DNA from 2 places in the Priestia sp. FSL R5-0597 genome. Region 2 is predicted to be linked to the other one. Evidence: a T-box and tRNA genes for the amino acid it is inferred to sense, from the RefSeq annotation. Region 2 holds a T-box; the other holds one or more tRNA genes.
What was found. The T-box of region 2 lies ahead of thrS (threonine--tRNA ligase). A T-box ahead of a tRNA ligase gene usually reads a tRNA of that ligase, here a tRNA-Thr.
Positions count from the first base shown of each region.

Region 1: it has a tRNA-Thr gene. The T-box ahead of thrS (threonine--tRNA ligase) is inferred to sense a tRNA for this amino acid. The anticodon was not compared.

Region 1 covers NZ_JBBOUZ010000001.1:594,119-605,745, forward strand. Annotated here, with positions in the region: rRNA gene MKX72_RS03125 (23S ribosomal RNA) at 1-471, shown strand, start outside; rRNA gene rrf (5S ribosomal RNA) at 535-650, shown strand; tRNA gene MKX72_RS03135 (tRNA-Val) at 757-832, shown strand; tRNA gene MKX72_RS03140 (tRNA-Thr) at 837-912, shown strand; tRNA gene MKX72_RS03145 (tRNA-Tyr) at 921-1,004, shown strand; tRNA gene MKX72_RS03150 (tRNA-Gln) at 1,011-1,085, shown strand; tRNA gene MKX72_RS03155 (tRNA-Lys) at 1,090-1,162, shown strand; tRNA gene MKX72_RS03160 (tRNA-Gly) at 1,172-1,246, shown strand; tRNA gene MKX72_RS03165 (tRNA-Arg) at 1,253-1,329, shown strand; tRNA gene MKX72_RS03170 (tRNA-Pro) at 1,334-1,410, shown strand; tRNA gene MKX72_RS03175 (tRNA-Ala) at 1,416-1,491, shown strand; tRNA gene MKX72_RS03180 (tRNA-Met) at 1,522-1,598, shown strand; tRNA gene MKX72_RS03185 (tRNA-Ser) at 1,626-1,718, shown strand; tRNA gene MKX72_RS03190 (tRNA-Met) at 1,744-1,820, shown strand; tRNA gene MKX72_RS03195 (tRNA-Asp) at 1,825-1,900, shown strand; tRNA gene MKX72_RS03200 (tRNA-Phe) at 1,909-1,984, shown strand; tRNA gene MKX72_RS03205 (tRNA-His) at 1,995-2,070, shown strand; tRNA gene MKX72_RS03210 (tRNA-Gly) at 2,082-2,155, shown strand; tRNA gene MKX72_RS03215 (tRNA-Ile) at 2,162-2,238, shown strand; tRNA gene MKX72_RS03220 (tRNA-Asn) at 2,242-2,316, shown strand; tRNA gene MKX72_RS03225 (tRNA-Glu) at 2,321-2,392, shown strand; gene MKX72_RS03230 (M48 family metallopeptidase) at 2,602-3,861, shown strand; gene aceA (isocitrate lyase) at 4,254-5,537, shown strand; gene MKX72_RS03240 (IDEAL domain-containing protein) at 5,733-5,969, opposite strand; gene MKX72_RS03245 (S9 family peptidase) at 6,146-8,125, shown strand; gene MKX72_RS03250 (TVP38/TMEM64 family protein) at 8,290-8,907, shown strand; gene fabG (3-oxoacyl-ACP reductase FabG) at 9,488-10,228, shown strand; gene addB (helicase-exonuclease AddAB subunit AddB) at 10,492-11,627, shown strand, end outside.
Region 2 covers NZ_JBBOUZ010000001.1:2,354,481-2,366,107, reverse strand. Annotated here, with positions in the region: gene MKX72_RS12010 (amino acid permease) at 1-546, opposite strand, end outside; gene MKX72_RS12005 (hypothetical protein) at 936-1,139, shown strand; gene thrS (threonine--tRNA ligase) at 1,311-2,528, opposite strand; T-box leader at 2,582-2,810, opposite strand; T-box leader at 2,850-3,076, opposite strand; gene MKX72_RS11995 (sulfatase-like hydrolase/transferase) at 3,476-5,218, opposite strand; gene MKX72_RS11990 (hypothetical protein) at 5,383-5,583, opposite strand; gene MKX72_RS11985 (cell wall hydrolase) at 5,726-6,184, opposite strand; gene MKX72_RS11980 (ATP-grasp domain-containing protein) at 6,385-7,647, opposite strand; gene MKX72_RS11975 (NAD(P)H-dependent oxidoreductase) at 7,905-8,489, opposite strand; gene MKX72_RS11970 (helix-turn-helix domain-containing protein) at 8,619-9,467, opposite strand; gene MKX72_RS11965 (MFS transporter) at 9,610-10,815, opposite strand; gene MKX72_RS11960 (iron-containing alcohol dehydrogenase) at 10,994-11,627, opposite strand, start outside.

The sequences.
Region 1 (11,627 bases), 1.8 Mb from region 2:
GATAAAAGCTACCCCGGGGATAACAGGCTTATCTCCCCCAAGAGTCCACATCGACGGGGAGGTTTGGCACCTCGATGTCGGCTCATCGCATCCTGGGGCTGTAGTCGGTCCCAAGGGTTGGGCTGTTCGCCCATTAAAGCGGTACGCGAGCTGGGTTCAGAACGTCGTGAGACAGTTCGGTCCCTATCCGTCGTGGGCGTAGGAAATTTGAGAGGAGCTGTCCTTAGTACGAGAGGACCGGGATGGACACACCGCTGGTGTACCAGTTGTCTTGCCAAAGGCATCGCTGGGTAGCTATGTGTGGACGGGATAAGTGCTGAAAGCATCTAAGCATGAAGCCCCCCTCAAGATGAGATTTCCCATAGCGCAAGCTAGTAAGATCCCTGAAAGATGATCAGGTTGATAGGTCAGAGGTGGAAGCGTGGCGACATGTGTAGCTGACTGATACTAATCGATCGAGGACTTAACCAAACTTTTAAAAGCGTAAGCTTTACTCAGCAAATTGTTATCTAGTTTTGAGAGAGCAATCTCTTGTCTGGTGGCGATAGCGAAGAGGTCACACCCGTTCCCATACCGAACACGGAAGTTAAGCTCTTTAGCGCCAATGGTAGTTGGGACTTTGTCCCTGTGAGAGTAGGACGTTGCCAGGCAATGAATAAGACCCCTTTTTATGCTCTTGTAAAAGAGTCTAGGGGTTTTTTATTTGGCTCATTTGTAAAAAACTTATATACACATTTAATGTTGTGTATGATATTTGGAGGATTAGCTCAGCTGGGAGAGCACCTGCCTTACAAGCAGGGGGTCGGCGGTTCGATCCCGTCATCCTCCACCACCGTGCCGGTGTAGCTCAACTGGTAGAGCAACTGACTTGTAATCAGTAGGTTGGGGGTTCAAGTCCTCTTGCCGGCACCATTTATATCGGAGGGGTAGCGAAGTGGCTAAACGCGGCGGACTGTAAATCCGCTCCTTCGGGTTCGGCAGTTCGAATCTGCCCCCCTCCACCATTTTATTGGGCTATCGCCAAGCGGTAAGGCAACGGATTTTGATTCCGTCATGCGTTGGTTCGAATCCAGCTAGCCCAGCCATAGAGAGCCATTAGCTCAGTTGGTAGAGCATCTGACTTTTAATCAGAGGGTCGAAGGTTCGAGTCCTTCATGGCTCATTTTAATAAGCGGAAGTAGTTCAGTGGTAGAACACCACCTTGCCAAGGTGGGGGTCGCGAGTTCGAACCTCGTCTTCCGCTCCATATAAAGCGCCCGTAGCTCAATTGGATAGAGCGTTTGACTACGGATCAAAAGGTTAGGGGTTCGACTCCTCTCGGGCGCGCCATAAACGGGAAGTAGCTCAGCTTGGTAGAGCACTTGGTTTGGGACCAAGGGGTCGCAGGTTCGAATCCTGTCTTCCCGACCATTTATGGGGCCTTAGCTCAGCTGGGAGAGCGCCTGCCTTGCACGCAGGAGGTCAGCGGTTCGATCCCGCTAGGCTCCACCAATGAAATTAAATAATTGTAACGAATAATATGGCGGTGTAGCTCAGCTGGCTAGAGCGTACGGTTCATACCCGTGAGGTCGTGGGTTCGACTCCCTCCGCCGCTACCATATAAGTTACATTTGTTATAAATATACGGAGGAATACCCAAGTCCGGCTGAAGGGATCGGTCTTGAAAACCGACAGGGGTGTTAAAGCCCGCGGGGGTTCGAATCCCTCTTCCTCCGCCATTTATTTATATCATATTCATATCATCGCGGGGTGGAGCAGTTCGGTAGCTCGTCGGGCTCATAACCCGAAGGTCGCAGGTTCAAATCCTGTCCCCGCAACCAAAGTGGTCCCGTGGTGTAGCGGTTAACATGCCTGCCTGTCACGCAGGAGATCGCGGGTTCGATTCCCGTCGGGACCGCCATTTTATTTGGCTCGGTAGCTCAGTTGGTAGAGCAAAGGACTGAAAATCCTTGTGTCGGCGGTTCGATTCCGTCCCGAGCCACCATTTTAAGACGGCGATTGTGGCGAAGTGGTTAACGCACCGGATTGTGGTTCCGGCATTCGTGGGTTCGATTCCCATCAGTCGCCCCATCTTAAGTAACGCGGGTGTAGTTTAGTGGTAAAACCTCAGCCTTCCAAGCTGATGTCGTGAGTTCGATTCTCATCACCCGCTCCAAATAATGGGCCTATAGCTCAGCTGGTTAGAGCGCACGCCTGATAAGCGTGAGGTCGGTGGTTCGAGTCCACTTAGGCCCACCATATTCCACAGTAGCTCAGTGGTAGAGCTATCGGCTGTTAACCGATCGGTCGTAGGTTCGAGTCCTACCTGTGGAGCCATACTGGCCCGTTGGTCAAGCGGTTAAGACACCGCCCTTTCACGGCGGTAACACGGGTTCGAATCCCGTACGGGTCATCTCAAAAGCAGTTTGCATATGCAAACTGCTTTTTTTGTTTGTAAACAGAGTTTAGACAAAAGAATAAACTCTATTTTTCGTTTTTCTATGATTTTCTCTTCACAATTTGCATTTCCTATGGCACATCTCTAAACGCTTGTTCTAAATTTCGAAAAAAAACCTACAATAGTAATAACAGAATACTGTTTGTACAAAAGGAGGGGAATGCGTGAAAAAACTTGTTTTGTGGTCCATCGGAGTTTTTCTTGTGTATGCAGCTTGTATATGGGTGTATTTATTTTATATAAGTGACACCTCTATTCCACAATCATTAAAAGGTACCAGCGTGGATCCTGCTACGTTTATGAATGCAAGAGAACTTATGTTAACCGAAAAATATTCAAAGATTAGAGATGCGCTCTTTTTTATCCGAATTCCATATGAGTGGTTAGGGTTTATTTTAATTTTAGTGTTAGGTGTGTCTAAGAAAGTGAATAAGTGGTCTAAAGACGTCAGTCGTTTCAGTCTTCTCCAAACTGCTATTTATGTATTTTGGTTATCTGTTCTGCTGCTGATCTACTCTTTTCCTATGGACTGGATTAGCTATAAGCTTTCAACGGCTTACCATATTACGACGCAACCTTTCCAAGGATGGATGAAAGATCTTTTTACAGATTTTTGGGTGAACTATGCCACGATGTTTTTAGTGATTGCTGTGTTATATGCATTCATTCGTAAGTTTTCAAAAAGATGGTGGCTGTATGCGTGGCTAGTATCTATTCCATTTACGCTATTTTTGACGTTTATTCAACCAGTGGTTATCGATCCGTTATATAACGATTTTTATCCATTAAAGAATAAAGAGCTGGAGACGAAAATTTTGCATTTAGCAGATGAAGCTCATATACCTGCTAAGCATGTATATGAAGTAAACATGTCTGAAAAAACGAACTCTCTCAATGCATATGTAACGGGAATAGGTTCTAATTCAAGAATTGTGTTATGGGATACTACTCTTAATAAATTGACGGAACGTGAAATTTTGTTTATCATGGCGCACGAAATGGGTCACTATGTGAAGAAACATATTTATGTAGGGATTGCTTCAGCCTTAGTTTTATCGATTGTAGGTTTATGGCTAACGAAACATTTAGCTAGCTTTGTGATTAAGAGATGGGGGAAAGCATTAAAAATCACTTCTCTTAGTGATTTAAATTCATTACCGCTTATTCTACTTATTTTTTCTGTGCTCACATTTGCTGTAAGTCCTTTAACAAATATGCAGTCGCGTCATCATGAACTTCAATCTGACACGTACGCCATGGACTTAACAGGAGATAAACAAGCTGCTATTAAAACATTTCAGGATTTAACAAAATCAGGACTGTCCCAGGTGAATCCGCCGTATTTAGTGAAAATTTTTCGATATGGTCATCCAACAATATTGGAAAGAATTTCATTTGTTGAGAAGTATGAAAGAAATGAATAAGTGATATAAGAAAAAGTAAAGGATATATGAAGCCTTTTATACGTAGGTATTAATAGAAAAGCCTCCTTGCGAGTAGGAAAAAAATTCTAAAAGGAGGTTTCATTTTCGAAAGTACTGTTATATAATAACGTATGTAAAATAAAAACTGTTTTATAACAATAGGGAGGAATAGTTATTTGTGATTGAAAAGATAGCAGTCAAACTTATCAGCGTATATTCACCTCAGCAAAGTCTTACTACATGTCCTTCAACTATTTACTTATTTCATCTACGTTCTTACTAAAACTATGGCAAACTGCTAATTTACTTCATCATGAAACAGACATATTCTCACTGCTGCGTTTTATATTTTTATGAATATAGAATTTTAAATTCATTAGGGGGTATAAAGAATGAAAGAGATTCGTGTAAAAAACCTTGAAGAGAACTGGAAAAGCGATGAGCGTTGGAAAGGAATTGAACGTCCATATTCTGCAGAAAAAGTCATTGGACTGAGAGGATCCATTGATATTGAACACACGCTTGCTAGAAGAGGGGCCGAAAAGTTCTGGAACTTATTAAAAACAGAGCCATACGTTCATGCATTAGGAGCTTTAACAGGAAATCAAGCAGTACAACAGGTAAAAGCAGGGTTAAAAGCCATTTATCTCAGTGGATGGCAAGTAGCTGCAGATGCAAACCTTTCAGGAAATATGTATCCTGATCAAAGTCTATATCCAGCAAACAGCGTGCCGCATGTTGTGAAACGAATCAATCAAGCGCTGCAGCGTGCCGATCAAATTCAGCATTTAGAAGGAGAAGGAGATATTGATTACTTTGCTCCAATTGTAGCAGATGCAGAAGCAGGGTTCGGAGGACAGTTGAACGTATTTGAATTAATGAAAGGAATGATTGAGTCAGGAGCATCTGCGGTACACTTCGAAGATCAATTGTCATCTGAGAAAAAGTGTGGTCATCTTGGCGGCAAGGTATTGCTTCCAACTCAGACAGCTGTGAAAAACTTGATTGCTGCTCGTTTAGCTGCTGATGTAATGGGTGTTCCAACACTTCTGATTGCTCGTACCGATGCTGATGCCGCTGATTTAATTACAAGTGATGTTGATCCTGTAGATCGCCAGTTTATTACAGGTGAACGCACCGCTGAAGGGTTTTATCGCACGAGAGCCGGAATCGATCAAGCTATCGCTCGTGGCTTAGCATATGCGCCATATGCTGATCTAGTATGGTGTGAGACGTCTGAACCAAACTTGGAACAGGCACAAAAATTTGCAGATGCTATTCATGAAAAATTCCCAGGTAAAATGCTTGCTTATAACTGTTCACCATCTTTCAACTGGAAGAAAAAATTAGATAAGAAAACGATTGAAAAGTTTCAAAGAGAAATCGCAAAAATGGGCTACAAATTCCAATTCGTTACGCTTGCTGGCTTCCACGCTTTAAATCACAGCATGTTTGAACTGGCACGAGGATATAAAACAAGAGGAATGGCAGCTTATTCAGAGTTACAAGAAAGAGAGTTTGCTAGTGAAATAAATGGATATACTGCTACAAGACATCAGCGTGAAGTAGGAACGGGTTATTTTGATGAAGTGGCGCAAGTAGTTTCCGGTGGGACTTCCTCTACAACAGCTTTAAAAGGTTCAACAGAAGAAGAGCAGTTTCAGGCGCATAAATAACAAAAAATCTATGAGTGGAACGGTTGTTTACTTCCACTCATAGAAAAAATTCTAACAAAAAAGATTCTTACATCTGTAAGAATCTTTTTTTATGTAGTAAACACGATTTAACAGACAGCTGTTCTTCCTGAGAAGAAAGGTTCTGCCTGTTAAACGTACATATAAATCATTAACATGAATGAACTTCTTGAAATATTAAGTAGATGTTTGAAGTAAGGATTGGTACTGTGCTGATAGCTCATAAAAAGCAGTTTCATCACGTTGATCTAATGCCGTGTTAATGTTTGTTTCTAACAGTTCTTTTTGACGCTTAAAAAGCGATTCATCAATTACCATTTCGATATAAACATCCAACATACTCACAGTATCAATTACTTTTTTCTTGCGAGCGAGGGACTTCATCATTTCCGTGTACGATTTTTCATTGTTCATACCTCATCACCTCTGCACCCTTTTTATTATTATATAGATTAAAAGAAGAAAAAACAACTAATTTTCTAAATTTTTAGATTTTTATTTTTAGAAATGATAAAGTAAGAGGGAAACGCTACTTTCGTTTTTATCGATTGGCTATTTGGTTTAAAAATGAATCCTTGGGGGCGAAGAAATTGAATCATGTAAAAAAGCGTACGGTAACGGTAGAGGATTTGTATGAATTGAAGTCTGTGTATAACCCTCAGATTTCTCCAGATGGAAAAAGTGTAGTTTATACGGTTCGAGAAACGAAAAAAATAGAAAACGGTTATGAGACGAAGCTGTTTATGTTAGATCTTGAAACAAAAAAAACAAAGCAATTGACGTATTATAAAGGAAATAATCACTCTCCTGCATGGTCTCCTGACGGCAGGTGGATTGCTTTTTTATCAGATCGCAGTCAAACCGTTCAGCTCTATCTATTAGCAGCGACAGGCGGGGAAGCAGAAGCACTCACAGATTGTGAAAAAGGCGTTAGTAATCCCGTATGGTCTCCTTATAGTGACGAAATTATGTTTTCTACAAAAGTGGAAGAAAAAGCTGTAAGAGTTGAACAAAATCATGAGCATCCTCAGCCATACGAAGTGGAACGTTTGTTGTATAAATCCGATGCTAGTGGCTATTTAAAAGGTGAATATACGCAAGTTGCGGTCGTTAAACTTAAAAATAAAGAAGTGACGTTTTTAACGGATGGACCTTATCATCACTCTGTAGGATGCTGGGCCCCTGATGCAAATTCAATTGTATTTTGCAGCAGTCGAGGAGAGAATCCGGATTTATCGTTAACCATGGACGTGTTTATTTTGCATCGTGATACTAAAAAGTTAACATCTATTACAGCAGAAACAGGATATTTTCATCAAGTTTCGTGGTCACCAGATGGGTCATACATAGCTTACATTGGAAATGAACGTACATACGGATCGGCTTCAATGAATGACATATATATTTATCAGGTCTCCAATCAAAAAACAGCTTGTATCACTGCAGGTATAGACTTAGAAATAGGAGATATGGTAGCAGGAGATTTTCACTTTGGAAGAACCGCAGCGGGAATTATGTGGAGCAGTAAGGAAGAATTTTATTTTGTCGTAAGTGAAAAGGGTTCTGTAGGCATATATAAAGGAAATGTAAATGGAAAGTTAGACTCTGTGCTTATGGATAATGCTCACGTATACGGGGTATCTGTTCTTCCCAACGGTGAGGAAGCTATCGTAGCAATCAGTACATTTACACATCCCGGAGATCTTTATTCTTTAAATTTAAAAACAGAGGAACTAGTGAAGCTGACAAACGTTAATGATTCATTTTTAAAGCATGTGCAGTTAACGGAAGCAGAATCTTTTTGCGCGACTGCCACGGACGGTATACATATCCACAGTTGGGTCGTAAAAGCGGCTGCTGCCAACGATGTATCTCCAACCATTTTAGAAATTCACGGAGGTCCGCATCTTATGTATGGTCATACATTTATGTTTGAATTTCAAGTGCTTGCATCAAAAGGGTTCAATATCCTCTTTTCTAATCCAAGAGGCGGAAGAGGATATGGTCAAGCCTTTACAGATGCCGTTCGAGGAGATTACGGAGGCATGGATTATATGGATTTGATGGCAGTAACCGACGAAGCAATTAACCGCTACTCTTATATTAATGAAGATAAACTTGGCGTAACAGGAGGAAGCTACGGAGGATTTATGACAAACTGGATTGTAGGAAGTACAAATCGGTTTAAAGCAGCGGTGACGCAACGGTCTATTTCAAATTGGACGAGTTTTTACGGCGTTAGTGATATTGGCTATTATTTTACCGAATGGGAATTGAAAGCTGATATTTATGAGAATCCGGAAAAACTTTGGAACCACTCGCCGCTTCGTTTAGCGGAGAACGTGAAAACACCGCTGTTAATCTTGCATAGCGAACAGGATTATAGATGTCCAATTGAACAAGCTGAACAGCTTTATGTGGCACTAAAAAGAAAAGATAAAGAAGTAGAATTTATTCGTTTTCCTCAGTCTAACCATGAACTTTCTAGAAGCGGTAAGCCTAATTTACGAACGGCGAGACTAAAATATTTAACCAGCTGGTTTAAACGTTATTTGCAGCAGTCTAAGTAAAAGCACATGTTGTTCTAGAGGTTCTGTTCGTGTAAGTAAGGGCTGGCTATATGGCAAGCGCAACAGGGCAGGAAAGATAAAACGCTGTAAAACTTTTGTTTGGTAAAGGAAAGTAGTACAATAAGTGAAAAGTAGCACAGTTGTTTAAATAAGGAGAACATTCGATGGATTTTGAAACATTAAAGCATTATTTGACATTAGACGGCGTCCTCGAGTTATTAAAACAATATCAATCATTTGGGATCATTCCCGGACTGCTGTTGCCTATTTTAGAAGCGTTTATTCCTATCTTGCCGCTTTTTGCGTTTGTAATGGCTAATGCTGCTGCCTTTGGCTTATGGTTAGGCTTTTTAATTTCATGGATCGGGAGCTGCGTTGGATCACTGCTTGTCTTTTTGATTTTTAGAAAATACGGACAGGCGAGGTTTTTACATTTTATCAGCCGCCATGCGCAAATTCGAAAGATTATGATTTGGGTGGAAAGACACGGTTTTGGACCGCTGTTTATTATGCTTTGTTTCCCTTTTACGCCGTCTTCAGCGATTAATGTAGTAGCTGGACTATCACGTGTCAGTATGGCTCAGTTTATGCTTGCTGTATTAGCGGGTAAAATGGTCATGATATTTATGATGAGCTTTATTGGGGCCGATTTTGTTTCATTTGTGAAACAGCCTTTAAAAGCAGTACTTGTTTTAGTGATCATTTTTGTCCTATGGCTTGTTGGAAAGCAAATTGAACGAAGATTAAATGAAAAATCTAAAGTGAAACAGTATGACAAATAGTTTGTTTATATATAACAAATAGTGATGAAAGACTGCTTTTTAATAGGCAGTCTTTTGTTATACATACAGCAGAAGAGGGTATTGTAAACTATGGAAAAACCTTTTCTTATAGGAATACAGCAGCATTTTTGAAAGGCTTTTTGCCTTTTTCTTAAAGAAGTTATTTGTCTGTTTATTCGGTTGGTAGAACAATGCACATACAGAGTATCTGTCTAGTAATGAACAAGTTTTTTGTTTATCAATTGTGAAAAATATGCTAAAATAAAAGAAAAAACTGGGAATAAATTAGACGTCTATTCCTAGTTGCACCTAAGTAATGAACCCTTTGTTTTCTAGAGATATACATGTTTTTTCTCAACATGTATTATCACCTCATGTATTTCAAAACGTTTTCTTAAAAATTATATGAATGATTTTTGAGCTTGACTACTAAGATGTAAGTAGAGGGATCATTACTAGAAAAGCACCGAATGATCATTAAGACGTGCTTGGCGTCGTTTTGAGGAGGGGAATGCGCTACTAAGATTCAAGCGACTTGCTGATTAATCGTTGTTAGTAAGCGTCTTATAGCGCGGGTGACATGAGATTAAAAGATAAAGTGGCAATTATTACGGGTGCAGCAAATGGGTTAGGGTTCGAAGCTTCTCGAATTTTCGCACAAGAGGGTGCAAAGGTCGCTATGGTTGACTACGATGCAAAAGTAGGAGAAGAACGAGCAGCTCAGCTAAAAGAAGAAGGCGGAGATGTAGCATTCTTTCAAGTAAACGTAGCGGATCGAGACAGTGTAGATGCAATGGTAGAAGAAGTCGTGAAACGCTTCTCTAAAATAGATATTTTAATTAATAATGCAGGTATTACCAGAGATGGAATGCTAACTAAATTATCAGTTGAAAATTTTCAAGCGGTCATTAACGTAAACCTTACAGGCGTTTTTCACTGTACGCAAGCCGTTGTACCGCATATGATTGCTCAAGGTAAAGGGAAAATTATCAGCACATCTTCGGTATCCGGCGTATATGGAAATGTTGGTCAAACAAACTATGCGGCGACAAAAGCCGGCGTAGTGGGAATGACAAAAACATGGGCTAAAGAGCTTGGGCGAAAAGGAATTAATGTAAACGCTGTAGCTCCCGGGTTTATTGAGACGGATATGGTGAAGGCGATGCCGGACAAAATCATTGATCAAATGAAATCCACTATTCCTTTACAAAGGTTAGGTCAGCCTTCTGACATTGGTTATGCTTATCTTTATTTAGCCTCTGATGAGTCCAACTATATTAACGGCACAACACTGCATGTAGATGGTGGAATCATGATGTAAAAGTAGAAAATAACTCGCTTTTCTAAAACTTTTCAGTGGTCATTTGGCTACTGAAAAGTTTTTTTGTTGCATCCAGCATTTCACATATGTGCAAAGTGGAATTTTGTCTGCAAGTTCAGTAAAATAATAAGGAGAGAGATAGAGAGATTTAGCTGATTATCACTATAAAATTTTGACGACTGCGTCACGTGTTTGCGTGGCGTTTATCCATTTTGCACTTAAACAACTAAAAATATAGAGAAGAAAAATGAAGGGGTGAAAACGTGGGGCTACAGTTTTTATTAGGACGTTCAGGAAGCGGGAAAACGGAATATCTTTTAAATAGCATGCGCCAAGAGCTGTTAAATGCTCCGCTTGGGCATCCACTTATTTATATTGTACCTGAACAGATGACGTTTCAGTCGGAGTATGCGCTTGTTCAAACACCTGGGTTAGAAGGCATGATGCGTGCTCAAGTTTATAGTTTTACACGTCTTGCGTGGCGTATTCTGCAAGAAGTCGGAGGTATTAGCCGCTATCATGTGGATCAAACAGGTATTCATATGATGCTTAAAAAAATTATCGAGCATCAAAAAAAAGAGCTTCGATTGTTTGCGAATTCTTCAGAACAAGCAGGGTTTATTGAAGAACTAGAAAAAATGGTTAAAGAATTTAAACAGTACACGGTAGATGCACCGTCTCTCGAAGAGATGAAGCAAAAACTTCAAGCAGAAGATGAGAAAGTCCTTGCTGATAAATTACATGATTTACATCTCATTTACGGAGAATTAGAAAAACAGCTGATGACAAAATATGTAGATGGAGAAGATTATTTGAAGCTGTTGAGCGAAAAAGTAGTCTCTTCTGCGTACCTTGCTCAAGCAACGATTTATGTAGATGGATTTCATCACTATACTCCTCAAGAATTAACGGTATTAGTAGAGCTGATGAAAGTTTGTAGAGAAGTGAAAATAGCGGTTACTTCTGATTATTCATATCAAGATTTTATTCCAAATGACCTGCACTTGTTTCGATTAACGAGCGAAACGTATCAAGAAATAATGGGCCTGGCGGCTGAAAACGGGATAGAGATTCAAGAGCCAAACGTATTTAATGAACAAAAAAGGCATCAAAACAGTCCAGAGCTTGCCTATTTAGAACGATATTATGATGAACGGCCAACGCCGGAATTTCAGTCAGAGCCCGAGCACATTCAGCTGCTGCCTGCTGTTAGCCGAAGAGCAGAGGTAGAAGGGATTGCAAGAGAAGTGCTGTCGCTTGTGCGCGATCACGGCTATCGCTATCGTGATATTGCCTTGATTGTTAGAAATGCAGAAGACTATCATGACTTGCTTCAAACCATTTTTCGAGATTATGAAATTCCGTACTTTATTGACCAAAAGCGAGCGATGTTTCACCA
Region 2 (11,627 bases):
ATTATTCACTTTTTTACTTTCTTTAGTTCCCCTTGAAAGCAGCCATGTAATAAGAAGGGTAATACAAATAGCAGGAAGGTTCACCAGGCCTCCATTTGCAGGGATCGTAATCAATTCTTTTGGGAGTGAAAAACCAAAGCCTTCTAAAAAATTATTAAAATAAGAAGACCATCCATTTGCTACTGCTGACATCGTTAATAAATAGACGGAAAGCAATGTCCATCCCATTAAGTGTGCTACCACTTCGCCGATGGTTGCATATGTATAGGTGTAAACGCTCCCAGATACAGGTATAGTTGAAGCAAATTCCGCATAGCACAGCGCTGCAAAACCGCATACAATAGAAGCCAGTATAAAAGAAAAAATAACGGCTGGCCCCGCATCGTTAGCAGCTACTAAGCCTGTTAACACTAAAACCCCCGTTCCTATTACGGCTCCAATACCAAGAAGAGTCAAATCGAATGCCCCTAATGTTTTGACTAGAGATTTGTTTTGACTTTGTTCTAATAATTGCTCGATTGACTTCTTTTTAAATAGTTTTCCCATTGCACTCTCTCCTCTCTGTTGCCACTCATCCATTAAAAAACTTAAAAATGACGTCTTTTCCTATTTGACTACGCGTTTTTACTTCAGATACAGAAGTAATTATATAGAAATAATTACTAACTTGTCTATTAGTATACTAATATCATTATATATATTTCAAGAGTTTTTGTAAGCGATTTCTTAATCTCTCTCTATTTTGGCTTTATCAACTAAATAAAGAAATCATCGTTGTGATTATGTATAATAAGTTTGAATAAAATTAATATTCTAAAAAATAAATCGATTTATTTCCAGATAGTTTTTTTCGGTACCTATCTTCAAATATAAATTCCTGACATAGGGATTATTTACAGAACGATGAATGTTTTACCTTAACGGGTGTTATAATGATGAAAACTGAAGCGTATGAAGGGCGGAGAGAGATGCTTAACTTACTTATTGGCTGTATTTTACTAGCATTAGGAGTGTACTTTATGTTTAAATTTCTTTTTTATTCTCCTTCTAAAAAGAAGCGAGGTCAGCAACCTATGAACAAATTGTCAAATGGAGATTCAGCTCCATCAAATGCAAACGATTCGAATGGGATAAGATAATTTTTTTCACAAAATACCGGCGTTTGTCTAAGGCAAAAGTTATACTGCCGATATATAATATCTTATACCCTTCTAGTTCAATATTCCCTTCATTTTGGTGTAAGACAAGATGAAGGGAATCACTATCCGACTTAAAAAATCGGATTTTTCTATTTAGCAAGGTAAATGGCCTCAATAAACTCTGTTTGAATCCATTTCTTTATTCAAGTGTACAGCTGCCTCTTCAACACTTACTGTTCCAATGTTTTTCTTCCCGTGCTTTCGCATAGCAAGCGATTTATTTTCTACTTCTTTATCTCCTATTACGGCCATATAAGGAACTTTGAGCATTTCGGCTTCTCTAATTTTCAGACCTATTTTTTCAATACGATCATCCACTTCAACACGATACCCTTGTGACTCCAGCTCGTGTTTCACCTTGTACGCATATTCCACATGCGGCGGTGCAATAGGCAAAAGCTTAAATTGAACTGGAGCTAACCAAAGAGGAAATTGACCTTCATAATGTTCAATCAAGATGGCCATAAAACGTTCAACGGAACCGTATATAGCGCGGTGAATCATTACAGGACGATGCGGTTTATTGTCTTCTCCAATATACATACAGTCAAACTTCTCTGGCATTAAGAAATCAAGCTGAACTGTTCCGCACTGCCAGCTGCGGCCTAAGGAGTCTAAAATATGAAAATCGATTTTCGGCCCGTAAAAAGCCCCGTCTCCTTCATTCACCTGGTAGTCTAATCCTTTTTCATTTAGCACAGATTGAAGCGACTTTTCCGCTTGATTCCATGTTTCAATATCTCCCATAAATTTTTCAGGACGTGTGGATAGTTCCACTTTGTAATCAAAGCCAAAATGTGAATAAAAGTCATGGATAAACGCTAGAATGCGGCTAATCTCAGCTTCGATCTGACTGAGTTCTACGAATAAATGAGCGTCGTCCTGTGTGAATGACCGGACTCTTAGCAGTCCGTTTAAAGAGCCCGAAAGCTCGTGACGGTGAACCAATCCAAGTTCTGCGTATCGAATCGGAAGTTCTCGATAGCTTCTTCGCTTGCTGTTAAACAATAAAATGGCTCCCGGACAATTCATCGGTTTAATCGCATAGTTTTGTTTGTCAACATTTGAAAAATACATATTTTCATGATAGTGCTCCCAATGCCCTGATTGTTCCCATAGCTCCTGTTTCATCATGATGGGAGTTTTTATCTCTTGATAGCCTGCTTTGTAATGCTTTTGTTTCCAGTAGTTTTCTAACTCATTTCGAACAATCATTCCGTTAGGTAAGAAAAACGGCATACCAGGAGCTTCTTCCATCGACATAAACAGCTCCAGTTCTTGACCTAATTTTTGATGATTTCGTTTTTCTGCTTCCATTTGTTTTGACATGTTCATTCCTCCAATATGTTTTTATTCAACAAAAAAACCGCACTCATCCCTAGTAAAGGGACGAATGCGGCCGTGGTACCACCCTAATTCCGTAAAATACCTGTATGCATTTTACGCTTAAAAAGATAACGGTTTTACCGGTTGCAGTTTCAGTGTATACACATTCCCCGCCGCAGCTCCAAGGTGGTAAATTCATTTCGTTTTCTAAGGGTTCTCAGCCAGTGACCCTACTCTCTGTAAAGAAAATCCAAAAATGATTCATGTCCTTTTCAATGCTTGTATATTCATTTTTTCTACATAAAAAACCGCACTCATCCCTAGTGAAGGGACGAATGCGGTCGTGGTACCACCCTAATTCCGTAAAATACCTGTATGCATTTTACGCTCAAAAAAGATAACGGTTTTACCGATTGCAGTTTCAGTTATGCACATTCCCTGCAATAGCTCTAAGGTGGTAAATTAGATGATTTCTTAAGGGCTCCCAGCCGCTGACCCTATTCTCTGCGAAGAAAACGGCACCTAATTCATGTCCTTTTCATTGCCAAATAATGTTTGTTAGTTGTTAAAAGTGATTATAGTGTATAAATTTTACAGAAGTCAAGAAATAATTTTTATTTTTTAATATTATAGAATTAATTTATGCTTAAATTCCCGAAAAGTTACTTAGGAATATATGGGCTTAAAAAGTTTTTTATTATAATATTAACACCTGCATTTTATTTTGTTTTTACCTTTATTTTGTAAAAATAAAGGCAAAAAAGAAAGATATTACAAGCACTTATTTGCTTTATCTAAGTATTATTAACGAATTAAAATCCAGTACTGCTCAAATCAGAATAAGTAACATAGCACGAGTATCATCAGTTTTTTTATTTATATACTAAAATATTAAATATACCTTTTTCTACTTACACCAATATTAGGCTTGAACTCGTCGAAACTATTTTTTATCTATCTTTAGACGGAAGCCCCTGGTACATGCTTCCACTTTGCGGAAAAATCCGTTTTTTCCTGAGTTGTTCTTTAAGAATAACATCAAGCTGCCGCTGAATTTTCCTTGTTTCATTTGTTGAAAAATACGGGTAAGCCAAATTTACTGTTTCTAACGGATCCTTGGTCAAATTGTACATTTCAATTTGATCCGGAACCGATGTTTCTTTAAGGTTAGTAAGATCTACCGGGTAACTTTCATATTGCTCTCGGTGGATGACTTCATCTTTTTCGTTAGGTGCTGACCGAAATTGCGGATTATCATGGTATCGAGCGTATTTCCAGATTTCCTTTCCTGCGGCTGATTGAAACTCCACAATGACCGCTTGAATGTGATTAGGCTGAACGACTGACGGATAGCTTTCTCCTAAAAAATTTGTTTGGTGAAGTCTTTTTGTGGGGTCATCATCCGTCATAAAGAAAATCGGTGCTTTTTCTTGATGGAGCGATGTTTCTCCTCGCAACGTTCCTGAGAGGTCTCGCCCAACAAATGGATGTACTTCCGTATGACTTTTTTGCAATTGCTTTTGAACAGCGGAAACATCGATATTAGCCAAGCTAAGCATTGTCGGGATCAAGTCAACATGACTAGTCAGCAAGTCTGTACGTTGATAACTAGGAAACAAATGCTTGTTATGAATGAGAAGCGGCACGTGAATCGACTCTTCATACATGTTGTACCATTTTTGATGTAGTCCTCCGTGAGCCCCAAGCAAATCACCGTGATCCGACGTGAAAATAATAATGGTATTGTCATAGAACGAAGATTGTTCTATAGTCTGAAGGACTTTCAAAATTTGTTTGTCAACATTTTTTTGAAGCTGATAATATAAGCGCCGGTAGAAACTAGAATTTGGCGTCGGCTGCAGCGCTTTTGGGTAGATGTATTTATAGCTGCTTTGAGCGCTAGGCTTCGTTTGTAAAGATTCTCTAATAGTAGGTGGCGGCTCGATGTTCGGAATTGTCCCATCAATAGAAAACTGAAACATAGCAAGGTGTTTGGTGATCGCTCCGAACAGCGCAATGTCATGCGGGTTCACAAACGAAGCTACCATGAGCCAAGGCTGCGCAGTCTTTTGATATTCTAATCGTTGAATAAGCTCTATGATTTCCTCTGCATATATTTCGTCTCGTCCACTCACTCCAATGGCCGCAGATGAACCAGAATTGTGCGGGTTTCTTCCTTCCGGCTCTGGACCAATCCACCCTGAAAAACCAAACTTTTCAAGCTTATTAGCCCGTTGATAGAGGCGCTCTTTTTCTGGATCCGGTATTCCTGTTTGCATCTGGTAGCTAGAAAAAACGTTATGTGTTCCTGGAATTAAGATGTTCTCATCAGAAATATGCCATTTTCCTTTATAAAAGGTTTGATACCCAGCCTGCTTAAAATAATCTCCCATCGTTGGGACGGTATTAGGCTGCAGCCAAAACATATCAGGATCTTGTGACTTCTTTGCGATACCTTGCGTTTGGGTCACTCCGTGCAAGGAAGGGTACTGCCCTGTAAACAATGTAGCTCGACTCGGTGAACAGGCTGTAGAACCGACGTAGTGACGAGTAAACCCCATTCCATGCTGTTTTAAAAATTCATGTGCTTTTAAATGTTTTTTTCGCCACTTTTTTACTTCTTTACTTTCATATACGGGTGGAAATCGTTCTTCGTCCACCATAATCAACAAAAAATTAGGCTGCTCTTTCATGTTTACTCCTCCGCGTGTTTATCAAATGTTCTGTATTGATAAACTATGTAAAAAGTACTTTTTTCAGAAGAACGGAGTAAGGTTCATGTCTTTTTATACCCAAACAAAAAAAGACTTAGAGGATTTCTCTAAGTCTTTCATAACGCGTTTCAATACGATATTCCTTATTTTTTGTATGCTTTTAGCTGCTGATTTCGTTTATAGGTACCCATTATACTAGGTATACCTACAATTATGCTTATCATAAAACTCCACATCATGTAGCGCCAATCCCCTGTAACAAGCGCTACTCCCATAAAAAAAATGAGCTGACCAACAAGAGCTAACCATGAAGCTACCCAAGCAAACATCATATTCTCTTTCAAGTTATCACCTCATATTTTTAATTACGAATGACTTCTTTTATTTTACCATAAAATTCTAATTCCGAAGGTTGTTCTACTGTTTATGCTATGTACATAACTAAAAAAGCTAATGACAGCACGTAGCTAGCCATTAGCTTTTTTATTATTTTGCAAATACATGATGCCCTATTTTAATTGTTTCTTGCTTTTGGCGCAGCCATTGATCTCCCGTTTTATCAGGATTAAAGAAGAATAATGAACCTTTTCCTTGACCTTGGAAGTTAATTGCTTCTTCTACAGCTTTTTTTGAACCTTTGTCTGCAGGTTTATTAATTTGACCGTTGCTGACTGGGCTGTACTGACCTTTTTGATAAATAACGCCTTTTACAGTGTCAGGGAATTTGCTGCTGTCGACTCTATTTAATACAACTGTTGCCACGGCTACTTTGCCTGCGTACGGCTCTCCTTTGGCTTCAGCTGATACAAGACGAGCTAATAGTTCTTTATCATTTTTATTTACTTGAATGTGCTGTTCATGAGCGGGTGCTGCAGCAAATGCTGAGTAACCTGCACCAAAACTCGGGATAAGCATTGCGATAGCAATTACTAGTTTTTTCATCATAAAAATAAAAGCCTCCTTGCTATTTCTTGACGTGGTTCATATGCTAGCAGAAATATAGGAGTCTTTCATTGCAAAAAATTATCCAGTTCCAAAAGAAATTGTATATTCTCGTATTTTTTTAACTATTTTTTAATTTGTTCAACTTTCTGTTTTAAAGCAGCTTTTTTCAGACGACTCTGCAGTTTATCCTTTAATAACCTCTATGCGTTTACTTTATTGTCATAAACAACTTTTATTTTATAGTCTAGGTATCTGTAATACTGCTCACAGTCAGAGTAAGAGTCATGAGTCGTCAAAATAAATCCAGGGTACCCTGAAAAGTGCGGATACGGAAAAATTTCTGTACCTTTAGTTATGAACTGAATAACTCTTTTTACTTCACTATCTCTATGCACGTCTTCTACGCCTTGAATTTCTTTGAAAATTCCGTGACCTTGTACAGGAATAATGTAGTTGCCTACTACTTTCTTTTGTTGTCCTTTGTCTTTTAATGCAGGAGGTTTTAAACCTAATACATAGTAAAAAACTAGCTCCATATAGTTAATACCTGTACTTTCTTTTACTATATAATGTGAAATACCAGACCCTCCGATGCGCGCTCCTATTTCAATCACATAAGGTTTTCCTGCTGGGTCCAAGCGTAATTCAATATGAGCGGGGCCATTTTCAATCCCTAAAGCGGTTGCTGCTTTAGCTGCTTCTTGCGAAATAGATTCCCAAACGTTTTCTTCCAGGTGAGCTGGAGCTATATAAACACCTTCTTCAAAAAAAGGCCCTTTTGAATTTCCTTTGTAGCCTATAGAAAGTACATAAACTTTATCTTCTACAGAAAACGTCTCAATAGCAAACTCCGGTCCGTCTATAAATTGTTCAATTACGATACCTGTTTTATTTTTTGTGAACTTACCTAGATCTTCTTCATTTACGCGTCTCACTTTTTCTATACTGTCGATCAGTTCCTCTTTATTATTCGCTCTTGACACTCCTTGACTGGCAAATCCGTTAGAAGGTTTTATTACAACAGGATAGGTTAATAAAAGATCCTTTACTTCCTCTTCATTTTTAATCTCTTTAAAATAAGGAGTATTAAGGTTACTATCTTTTAAAATCTTCCTCATCATCTGTTTGTTGCGACAGTTACTAATCACAAACGGTGATAAGCCCGGCAAGTTTAGTTCTTTTGCCAATTGAGCGACAAACTCTAACGCCGGTTCATATATTGTCATAATACCGTCAAACGAATTTTGGTTATGCTCTGTTTTAATAACCTCAAGAGCTTTCTCCGGAGCTTGAAATAGATCAATGGGTATAAATTTTTGTACGTGTTTAAGATGTGTAGGTTCTGCTTCCTCTTGGTTATAAAAAAATGTCATTTTAATTCCGAGAGCTTCTGCTTCTTCAAAAATAAACGGTAAATATGTATTCTGTAACACGATTGCCAAGTGCTTATTTCGTAACGGCATTTACTTCCCTCATTTCGAACAGCTTTTCACTGTTTGATGACTAAATTCTAATGACAGCTTCGTACATTTGTCAATTTAATCCTGTATAATATTAGGAATATATAGAATGTTTAATATAGCAGTAAAACGTTGAGAAGCCAGATGTTTATAGAAGGGATACTAGAGGACATTTAAAAGCGGAAATTTTGCTATTTAATTATAAAGATATGGTTAGAAAAAATTCAATGAGAATTTTTATAAAAATAGATAGTAACCATTTATAAAGTTACATCTTTTTCAGCCATCTCATCTAGTATTCTTTTTAATGCAACGTCTGGGTTTAATGCGGGATCTGTTATATGCTGAGTTAAGCATTCCGCACTTTCACTAACCTCTTTTTCGGTAACTACAACCGAATTATATTGAACAAAGTGAGTAAGAAACTTCATGCCCGTTAAGTTAGCCGTTTGTTGCAGTGGTTTTGTTAACTCACTAATCGTATAGTTGTTATAACCTCCTGCTCTATATGACTTTTGCGGACCTCCTACTGAAATTGCCAATACAAATTCTTTTCCATGCAGTTTGGTGCCATTCGTGCCGTATGCCCAGCCGAAAGTTAATACATCGTCCAACCATTTCTTCATTAGCGGAGGCGTACTATACCAGTAAAAAGGAAATTGAAAAACGATGCGGTCATGCTTTAATAAAAGCTCTTGCTCTTTTTCTACATCAATTTCCCAATTCGGATAGCGCTCATAGATATTATTAACTGTGACATCTTCCTTCTCTAATCGCTTCATCCACGCTTTATTAACGTTAGATTCTGCTAAATTAGGGTGAAATATATTTACTAATACTTTCATTATGATCTCTCCTATACTGTGTATAATTTTTATAGTACGGAGATGATTTTCACTTAAACATCTCCTCTTAAATTCCTTTACACGTTTATTTTAGGAGATATTTAAGTCGTTTTCTTGTACAAAATTCGGTTATTTTTGTATAAAATTTTGTTTCCACTTAAGCGGGGACATTCCCGTTATTTTTTTAAAATGCTTTGAGAAGTGGCTTTGATCTGTAAAGCCTAATTCATAAGCAATTTCACTAAGCGGCAAACTGGAGCTTTGTAATTTTTCTTTTGCTCTTTCAATTCGAATCTTAAGCAAGTATTGATGGGGCGTTACGCCTAGCGTTTGTTTAAAGCTGTTAATGAAATGAGAGGAACTTAAATTAGATAAACGAGTTAACTCATCTAATGTAATAGATTCAGCATAGTGATCTTGCATGTATTCCATCGCTATTTTTAAATGCTCAAGTCCCGGCGTCTTACTAAGAAAATTGGATTGACTATCGTTATGCTGTTTTAAAATGTGATAAATAATTAAATTTGTAACTGAGTCAATGTAAAGTTTTCCTTGAGGATTCCCATGTTCGACCTCTTCATTAAGCCACAAAAGAAGCTGCTGCATTTTATGATCTTGATTTCTAAGGTAATAGCTTAGATCAAGGCTAGAAGATAAGCTTTCTTTATCAGCTATTTCTTTAACGATTTGAGGATTTAACTCAACACGTAAAAAAGATAACGGTTCTTTCCACTCGCAAGTGCTGTCAGCTCCCGCAGGAATAAAGTTAATATCATTTTTAAACGCTACTCCTCCATGAAAGCTGTCTGCTACTGTTTCTTGAATCGCAACAGGCTTAGCGGTACGGTGAAGAAGAAGCAAATGTTTATCCAACGTTTCACGTGCTTGTTGAGGCTGCACGTTTGCTGCTTTTATAATTTGAATATTTTCTTGTTTTTGACTCAAAACGTCATTTGAGTTAAACTTCACTTCTTTCATATAGCGCTCCTTTTTTATAGAGATATCCATCTTTTACTTTTTAGTTTGAATTTATGTGAACCCTTTTTGATTACTATAACGAAAGAGAGAATAAAAAGAAAAAGAAGTGAACCATAGATTCACTTCTTTTATGACGAACTCTTTATTTCATAGCCTGTAAATGGTTATTAGATTTCTGTTTTGCACCCCGCTGAACGAAAAAAATGATACAGAGCGCTAGAAGATATAAACATGCAAAAGCTGTTATGTACCAAAGCGCTGAGGTAATGCCGCTTGCGTCCATAGTAAAGCCAATAAGCGCAGGGAAAACAGCACCTCCAAGCCCTGAAAAACCAGTAATTAAACTGGTGACAATACGAGCAGATCCGGTAAACGTATGGTTAGCATATACCATCGTTATCGAATAGATACCTGACATTGCAAGCCCTAAAAACGCTAATAAAATATAGCCTGCTACTGCTTCTTTTAACAAGATAAACAGCACTAAACTCACAATTGTTCCTCCAATGCTGCCAAAAAGATAGCGTTCGTATGTAACGATTCGAATAACCCATCCAGTAGCTACTCGTCCTATTAGCATAGCCATCCAAAAAACGCTTATGCTTAAAGTAGCCTGTGATGGAATTACATCTAGATACACGATAAAAATAGACGAAAGAAAATTATTCATGCTGCTTTCCACTCCGGCGTACATAAAAATCATTACACTAAAAAGAGCGAGTATTTTCCATCTTTGATTTTTAGCAAGCACAGGCGCAGGTTCTGAGTTGGCGTCTGAAGCACCGCTTTCTGAAGTTGAAACAGTCTCTTTTTTAAAAGGAATCATTTTACAGACTACAACCATTAGTAACGCTAGTATACTGGTTATAAAAAATGAATACCTCCAGCTGTTCTGTGAAATCAATAAGCTAGCTATTAACGGCATCAACAGCGCACCCAGGCCAAACGATACTTCTAAATAACTCATAACAATAGCTCTTCTACCGATAAATACTTCCATCATTAAAGTAGCTACAACTACTTCCAAGGCCGCTACACCAATACCATTTAAGAAATTGAATACGATAATCCACTCAAATGGAGGCAATAAAAGCATACCTATTTGTGATAGCGCTATCATTAATGCGGAAATTGTAAGTAAATTCATTTCGCTGAAGCGTCCTAATAGAAAAGAAGATAGCGGAACTCCTATCAAAAATCCTAAAGAACCTACTAATACAAGCTGCCCGCCAACTGTATAAGACACATGGTAATGTGTTAACAATTGCGGTAAGACGGATCCTACGGCTGTAATGACTAATCCGCCCAACAAATAAAGCGCATATGAAGCTAGCGCAAATTTTTTCATCTTCCCACTCCCTTATATCCTCTAAAGCGTTCTTTCTGTACTCAATTATAAAGGTTTTTCTTAGATTATTAACCGAAATCCTAGAAAAAAATTTCTCCATACGCTACTTAAGTTCCAATCATTTATAAGATAAAACAAAAAGAAGGAGATCTATGTCTCTTTCTTTTTGCTATTCACCTTATAGTGATGCTTTTAAAATAGCTAAAATATCATCTTTATTCAGTTTCTTAAAGTTACCGAAACCTCCGTGCTCCATTTCACGAGCAGCAATTCCAGCAATTTCGTCTAGTCGCTCTTCTCCGATATCGTAATCTGCTAAGCGAGAAGGTGCACCAAGGCTTGACCAAAAAGCGCTTAGCTTATCGATTCCTTCTAACGCAATTTCTTTGTCACTTTTACCTGCAGTTTCAATATCAAACATGCTTGTCATGACGCGTTTCATACGAGTGACATCTTGATCTACAACGTGTCGCATCCAATTTGGGAATAGGATTGCTAAACCGCCCGCATGAGGAATGTCATATACTGCTGATACCGCGTGTTCAATTGTATGTGAAGCCCAATCTCCAAAGTATCCCATTTGAAGTGTTCCATTTAATGCGATTGTTCCGGAATATAAAATCGTTTCGCGATGTTCGTAGCTTTGCAGATCTTCTAGCAATTTCGGTGCTGTTTCAATTACTGTTTGTAATACGGAATAGCACATACGATCTTGTAAAGGCGTGTTTTTCACGTTATGGAAATATTGTTCGAACACATGACTCATCATGTCTACCATGCCGTAGATAGTTTGATCTCTAGGAACAGACATC